One region of the Priestia sp. 179-F W1.4 NHS genome, then DNA from elsewhere that is predicted to be linked to it. Evidence: riboswitches for the same ligand, from Rfam matches in the RefSeq annotation. Region 1 holds a riboswitch; each other region holds the start of a gene.
The links. Region 1 has a riboswitch for S-adenosylmethionine ahead of ACH0CI_RS20405 (phosphoadenylyl-sulfate reductase). Riboswitches for the same ligand answer to the same signal wherever they lie in the genome.
Positions count from the first base shown of each region.

Region 1 (2,269 bases):
CCTGGATAGAACAGTGTCTCAACTAGCGTAGCGCTGACAGGAGCTTGAATAGGCATTCCTTTTTGAATAAGAGGATCAACATTTTGTTCCCGTTCAATGACAATTAAAGCGCCGTGACGTTTCTCAGAGAGGTTATGAATAGCTAGGGACAGAGCAGCGTATTCAAATGTATAAGGCGATAAGTAATGACGCAAGTAATAAGAGGCGGCCGTAGCTTGAACATCTTGAAATAACCTTCTCATCTCCTCAAAATCACATAAAATACAATGATCACTCGTGTCTAAATGTTTAATTAAATTAGAGGCTTCAGTTGAAATCTGCTGTAAATATGTTCGCACATTATTTTTAATTGTATCGTCTAATTGAAAGGGTTGTCTCTCCATCTTATATAGCTCCTATCTGTCAGTCAGTGTTATCTGTAATGTGTGCTAATGTGGGTGAATTATCCGTAAAGCTCATAAATCCGTTATTAATTTTATAGAGAGATTTTGTATTTTATTTAGCAAGAGAACATAAAAAGTCGGGGGAAAAAGAAAGCGCTTTATAAACTGATATATTCACATTTGGATTAAATTTACATATGTTGTTTTAAATAAAAGTATAGATATTTCTGTGAATTTAAAGTATAGTTTTCTTATCGGATATATAATTTTTAATGTTGACAAATATTCTAAATATGCTAAAATTTTTAAAAAATGCTTATCAAGAGTGGTGGAGGGATCTGGCCCGCTGAACCCCGGCAACCTGCTTAGCAAGGTGCTAATTCCAGCAAAGTGTGTATCATTTTGAAAGATAAGGTGAAAATTATTGCCTACCCAGTCTTTCAATACGGAAGACTTTTTATTTTGATATAGCGCAAGAGATATTTTGAGGAGGGACAACGATGACTGTAAACCCCGACTTAAAACAAACCTTTGAACACGCCGAAGCAAAGTAAGAATTAAATAGTTTCGCTGACTAGACACACTAGAGGCGGTTTTATCCAATTCTAGTGGGTAAAACCGTCTTTTTTTATTGGATAACGCGGATAACTGAGAATTGGAGTGGAGAAAATGGCAGACTTATATACGTACGAAAACTGGAGCGATACATTTCCAGAGTTCGACAGTAAAGATGAAACAAAAGGAGCCCTTTCAGCATTGCAGTGGGCGTATGATACCTACGGAGATTCAATTATTTATGCGTCAAGCTTTGGGATCGAAGGAATCGTGTTAATTGATTTAATTTCAAAAGTGAAAAAAGATGCTGAAATTGTCTTTTTAGATACAGGGGTTCATTTTAAAGAAACATATGAAGTGATTGATGCAATTAAAGAACGCTTCCCTGATTTACGTATTCATATGAAAAAGCCGGATTTAACTCTTGCAGAACAAGCTGAAAAACATGGAGATGAGCTTTGGAAGAGTCAGCCTAACCTATGCTGTCAAATTCGAAAAATCATTCCGCTAAGAGAATCCCTTGCTCCTTATGATGCGTGGATTTCTGGTTTGAGACGCGAGCAGTCTGAGTCTCGTGCCAACACGAATTATTTTAATAAAGATGAGAAATTCAAGAAGGTGAAAGTTTGTCCGTTAATTCATTGGTCATGGAAAGAAATTTGGCGTTATGTGTATAAGCATGATTTGCCATACAACAAACTTCATGATCAAGGCTACCCAAGTATCGGCTGTGAGCCCTGTACCGCACCTGCCTATAATGTAGACGATTTACGTTCAGGAAGATGGGCAGGTACACAAAAAGTGGAGTGCGGATTACACGAATCTTAAATACGAAAGAGCTGAATAAATGATGCTTTTATATGTTGCCTTTATCATTGCGCTTTTTTTTGCAATGAATATTGGGGCAAGCGGTGCAGCAGCTGCTATGGGCGTTTCATACGGCTCCGGTGCAATTAAAAAGCGAAGAGTGGCCCTGTTCATCTGTGCTGTAGGAATTGTGCTCGGAGCTGTTACCGGAGGCGGTGAGGTGGTAAAAACCATCAGTTCAGGTATCATACCTGAAAAACTGCTGTCAGTAGAATTAGTTATTATCATTCTGGCTGCTGCAACGCTGTCACTCTTTTTCGCGAATTTGATTGGTATCCCTTTATCAACAAGTGAAGTAACAGTTGGCTCAGTTGTTGGAGTAGGGGTAGCTTATCAATCTCTGTATGTAGAAAAACTTTTAATTGTCATGTCTTTTTGGATTATTGTTCCACTAGTTTCATTTGTTATTGCTTTTTTGATTGGGAAAGTGATAAAGCGCAGAGCGCATAAAAAAGAAGCAGAGG
Region 1 covers NZ_JBIQFF010000004.1:360,728-362,996, forward strand. The annotation lists gene cdaS (sporulation-specific diadenylate cyclase CdaS) at 1-383, opposite strand, end outside; SAM riboswitch class I at 697-799, shown strand; gene ACH0CI_RS20405 (phosphoadenylyl-sulfate reductase) at 1,053-1,766, shown strand; gene ACH0CI_RS20410 (sulfate permease) at 1,786-2,269, shown strand, end outside.

Region 2 (2,269 bases), on a different contig from region 1:
AACCCGTTACAATCATGTTTTTATTCACTTATATAAGGAGGTCATATCATGGGTATTTTATTATTCATTTTATTATGCGGAATTGAAATCGGAGGAGCGGCTTATGCACTTAAACAAAATGAGACACTTTGGAAGGAGCTAGATGAAAAAAAGCCGACTGATTTTTTCAAACAGTAAAAAACCCTTAAAAAGAATGTTCTTTTTAAGGGTTTGATATTACGCAGCTTCTTTAGATGATTTTGATTTTTTATTTAAACGAGGAAAGCCAATTACAATCGCAATGATCCCGCAAACCGCTGTTAACATTGGATAGAATGTAAATGGAATAATCTCAACCGGTGAAACTTTAGCAAATCCTGCTGCGAGAAGCATTTGTGCACCGTAAGGGATAAGCCCTTGAACGCTGCATGAAAACAAGTCGAGCAGACTGGCTGATTTACGATTATCAATTGAATACTTATCAGAGATTTCTTTCGCTAACGGACCTGCTGTAATAATTGAAATCGTGTTATTAGCCGTGGCTAAATTGGTTAAACTTACTAATCCGGCGATACTGAATTCTCCGCCTTTTTTTGTTTGAATGCGTCGTGTTAATAGGTTCAATAAGAACTGAATACCGCCGTTATAGCGAATGAGTTCAACCATTCCGCCAATTAAAAGAGATAAAATAATTAATTCCGACATTCCGCCAATACCTTCTGTCACAGTTTTAGCAAGAGAAGAAAGCGTGTAGCTTCCGTCAGCTAATCCAATCACGCCGGCTAATACAATTCCTCCGGTTAAAATGCTTAATACGTTTGCACCAAATATGGCAGCAACGAGTACGCCGACATAAGGCAAGATTTTAAACCAGCTAAAATCTTTAATTTCTACTGATGACGTATTGCCTAGCGTCATTACAAGTAATAAAATCACTGTAACAATCGCTGCAGGAAGGACAATAAAAAAGTTTACTTTTAATTTATCTGACATATTTGTTTTTTGCGTACGAACTGCCGCAATGGTCGTATCAGAGATTACGGATAAATTATCTCCAAACATTGCACCACCAACAACAGCTGCAATTGCCAATGTAATGGATACATGCGCCTGCTCACTGATTCCTACAGCGATAGGCCCTAACGCAGCGATCGTTCCCATTGACGTTCCCATCGAAATTGAAATGAATGCGCCAATAACAAAGATTCCGACTACCACTAAGCTTTGCGGAAGCACAGACAGAGCTAAGTTTACCGTTGAATCAACAGCTCCCATGCCTTTAGCGACTTCTGAAAAAGCACCTGCTAAAATAAAAATAAGTACCATAATAATGATATCAGGATGCCCTGCTCCTTTAGCAAAACGCTCCACTTTTACATTAAGTGAATCTTTACGATTCATAGCCAGCGCCACAATGGCTGCAATAATAATGGCTACTAATACAGGAAGCTTATAAAAATCTCCCGTTATAATTCCTGATCCGACAAACAGGACTAAAAAGACGCCCAGCGGTAACAGCGCCCAGCCGTTTCCTTTTTGTTGTTCCATTCTTAACACCTCTTGTTTACGTAATAAAAAAAGACCTCTTCTTATTGATAAGAAGAGGTCTCTTATTTGTATCATAAGATTACCCTTCTCATCTTCCAAACGAAACATCGTCTGCTGGATTTGGCACCGCACTGCGTACAGCCAGTTGCCGAGACATCATAGGGCCAGTCCCTCCGTCTCTCTTGATAAGAAGTTTATAGTTGTTTTAAAAATAGTCTTTCACTACTGTAATCTCTTTTTATTTAATTGTCAAATGCTATTTTAGAAAAATATATAGTGCGAAAATTCTCACATCAATTAGCTACGTCTCGTTTTAAAAACGCTGCCCAAGCTACGCCCATAAAGAAGACAAAATGGGCAACTAAGATGAAAATGGAAAATGGAATCGTCATGCCGTCAAACAGCGGCTTCATTCCGTCCATATACTGCACAAAGTTCGTGTTGGCAAATAATAAAAATTTCCCCCACCATAAACCTAGCTCTGATACCAGTCCTGTTACAGCTTTCGCGCCGATACTTACGACAATAGCTAGACTGGAAGCAAGCGCGCTGTTTCTAAATAAAGACGACAGCATGAATGCGAACGTCATCATCATAAACGTTTCCATATACGCGCTGTCATACGTAAGCGTAATGTTTTTAAGCAGCTGCGCATCTCCTTCTAGACTGGCAAATCCAAAGAACAATGCTCCCCATACAAACGAAAAAAGCAAATAGCTCAGCAAGTAATACAAGCTAATTA
Region 2 covers NZ_JBIQFF010000003.1:397,383-399,651, reverse strand. The annotation lists gene ACH0CI_RS17255 (hypothetical protein) at 49-177, shown strand; gene ACH0CI_RS17250 (Na+/H+ antiporter NhaC family protein) at 217-1,527, opposite strand; SAM riboswitch class I at 1,613-1,719, opposite strand; gene ACH0CI_RS17245 (ABC transporter permease) at 1,821-2,269, opposite strand, start outside.
Region 2: another riboswitch for S-adenosylmethionine. It lies ahead of ACH0CI_RS17250 (Na+/H+ antiporter NhaC family protein); the one in region 1 lies ahead of ACH0CI_RS20405 (phosphoadenylyl-sulfate reductase).

Region 3 (2,269 bases), on a different contig from region 1:
ATCATCGGCACAACAAGAGAATTAACCATTAAAATACCGTTAATTCCTCTTGCGATAAATATATAAGTTAAAACAATTGTACAAATCATCCCAACAGGAGGCCACAGCCCGAACTGTTCTTTTCCTATTGCCCCCGTACTCGCCAGCATGACTGAAGTTACTCCAAATAAAATGACGATCATTACACCGTTTACCGCTTTTCCAAGTACATCACCAAATAAATATGTATTAAGCTGCTGATAAGAAGAAGCCCCAATTGCGTGCGAAAGCAGCATCATTTTCGAACCTAGCCAAATAAAAAACAAGCCGCTGACCAAAATTCCAACCATTCCAAGTTCGCCGTACTGTGTAAAAAATTGAACAATTTCCTTGCCTGTTGCAAAACCGGCTCCTACAACGGTTCCTACATACGTAGCAGCAACCTGCAGCGTGAGTTTCCACCTTTTCATGCCCATCACCCTTCTACCCTTCATAGTTCACTATATGTAGAAACGGTTAAAAAAAGACGAGCCTTTTATATGTAAATCCTCGCCTCACCCGATGCTGTTCCTTTTTCGTTTTTTTATTTCCTTCTTGTTTTTTTCATAAAAACCCTTTATCCCTTAACATAACGGCAGTTTTCAAACAAAATATACGGATATTTTCCCTTTAGCTTTTAAATTTTCCTCAATATTTGCTGGAAATTCACAATTTACTGTTGTATAATTTCTAAAAATCAGATAAATTATTAAATAAGTATTCTTTCTATTTAAAAAAATATGTTTCAATTATATACAATTGATTCTTATCATGAGAGGTGGAGGGACTGGCCCTTTGAAACCTCAGCAACCAGTCGTTAGAGACATGGTGCTAAATCCAGCAAGCAATTAATTTATTGCTTGGAAGATAAGAAGGCGAAAAAAGTCTTCTTCTTAAGAAGACTTTTTCTATTTTATCGGCATATTGCATAAAACGAATCACTCGTGAAATAGAAGCGGAACAATTTAAGGAGGTTTTGACATGGGGTTACTTGAAGATTTAAAGTCTAAAATTTTAATTGGGGATGGTGCCACTGGTACCCTCCTTTACTCACACGGTATTGACAGCTGTTTTGAAGAACTAAACATCACCAAACCAGAAGAGGTTTCTCGTATTCACAGAGCCTATGTAGAAGCTGGTGCAAACGTTATTCAAACAAATACGTACGCTGCTAATTATCAAAAACTTGCCCGTTATGGATTAGAAGATTCAGTCAAAGACATCAATGTTGCTGGTGTAAAATTAGCGAAACAAGCCGCAAAAGATCAGGCTTACGTGGTTGGTACACTCGGCGGAATTCGTTCTTTCCAAAAAAATGCTATTAGTTTAGAAGAGGTTAAGCGGAGCATTCGTGAACAAATGTTTTGGCTTTTAAATGAAGGCGTGGATGGCCTTTTATTTGAAACATACTATGATTTCGAAGAATTAAAGACCGTTCTTACACTGGCAAGAAAAGAAACGGATAAGCCTATTATTACCCACGTTTCCCTGCATGATATTGGCGTACTGCAAGATGGCCGTCCTTTAGCAGATGCATTAAAAGAATTAGAAGACTTGGGAGCAGATGTTGTCGGGCTAAACTGCCGTTTAGGTCCTTACCATATGATTCAGTCTCTTGAAGAAGTACCGCTTCCTGATCGTGCTTTCTTATCTGCTTACCCTAATGCCAGCCTTCCGGCGTATGTGGAAGGCAAGCTGGAATATGAAACGAATGAAGACTACTTTGTAGAAAGCGCGCGTTTATTCCGCGAACAAGGGGTTCGCTTAATTGGAGGATGCTGCGGTACAACACCAGCTCACGTACGCGCCATGTCGTCTGCCTTAAAAGACCTGCCTCCAATTACAAGCAAAGTCGTTAAAATGAGACCTGCCGTTACGGTTCAAGAGCGTGAGCAGCAGGATAAACCTCATATGCACGAAATTGTGAAGAAGCGCCGCTCGGTTATCGTCGAGCTGGATCCGCCTAAACAGCTTGGTCCGACGAAATTTTTAGAAGGCGCAAAAGCACTTGATAAAGTCGGCGTAGATGCTATTACATTAGCTGATAATTCTCTTGCCTCACCTCGCATCAGCAACTTGGCAATGGCAACACTGATGCAACAAGAAACAAAAGCACGACCGCTTATTCACATTACCTGTCGCGACCGAAATTTAATTGGACTTCAATCTCATTTAATGGGACTTCATACGCTAGGAATGAATCAAGTGCTTGCAATTACCGGTGATCCGTCAAAAGTTGGCGATTTCCCTG
Region 3 covers NZ_JBIQFF010000002.1:458,234-460,502, forward strand. The annotation lists gene ACH0CI_RS12850 (YkvI family membrane protein) at 1-449, opposite strand, end outside; SAM riboswitch class I at 782-892, shown strand; gene ACH0CI_RS12855 (bifunctional homocysteine S-methyltransferase/methylenetetrahydrofolate reductase) at 1,000-2,269, shown strand, end outside.
Region 3: another riboswitch for S-adenosylmethionine. It lies ahead of ACH0CI_RS12855 (bifunctional homocysteine S-methyltransferase/methylenetetrahydrofolate reductase); the one in region 1 lies ahead of ACH0CI_RS20405 (phosphoadenylyl-sulfate reductase).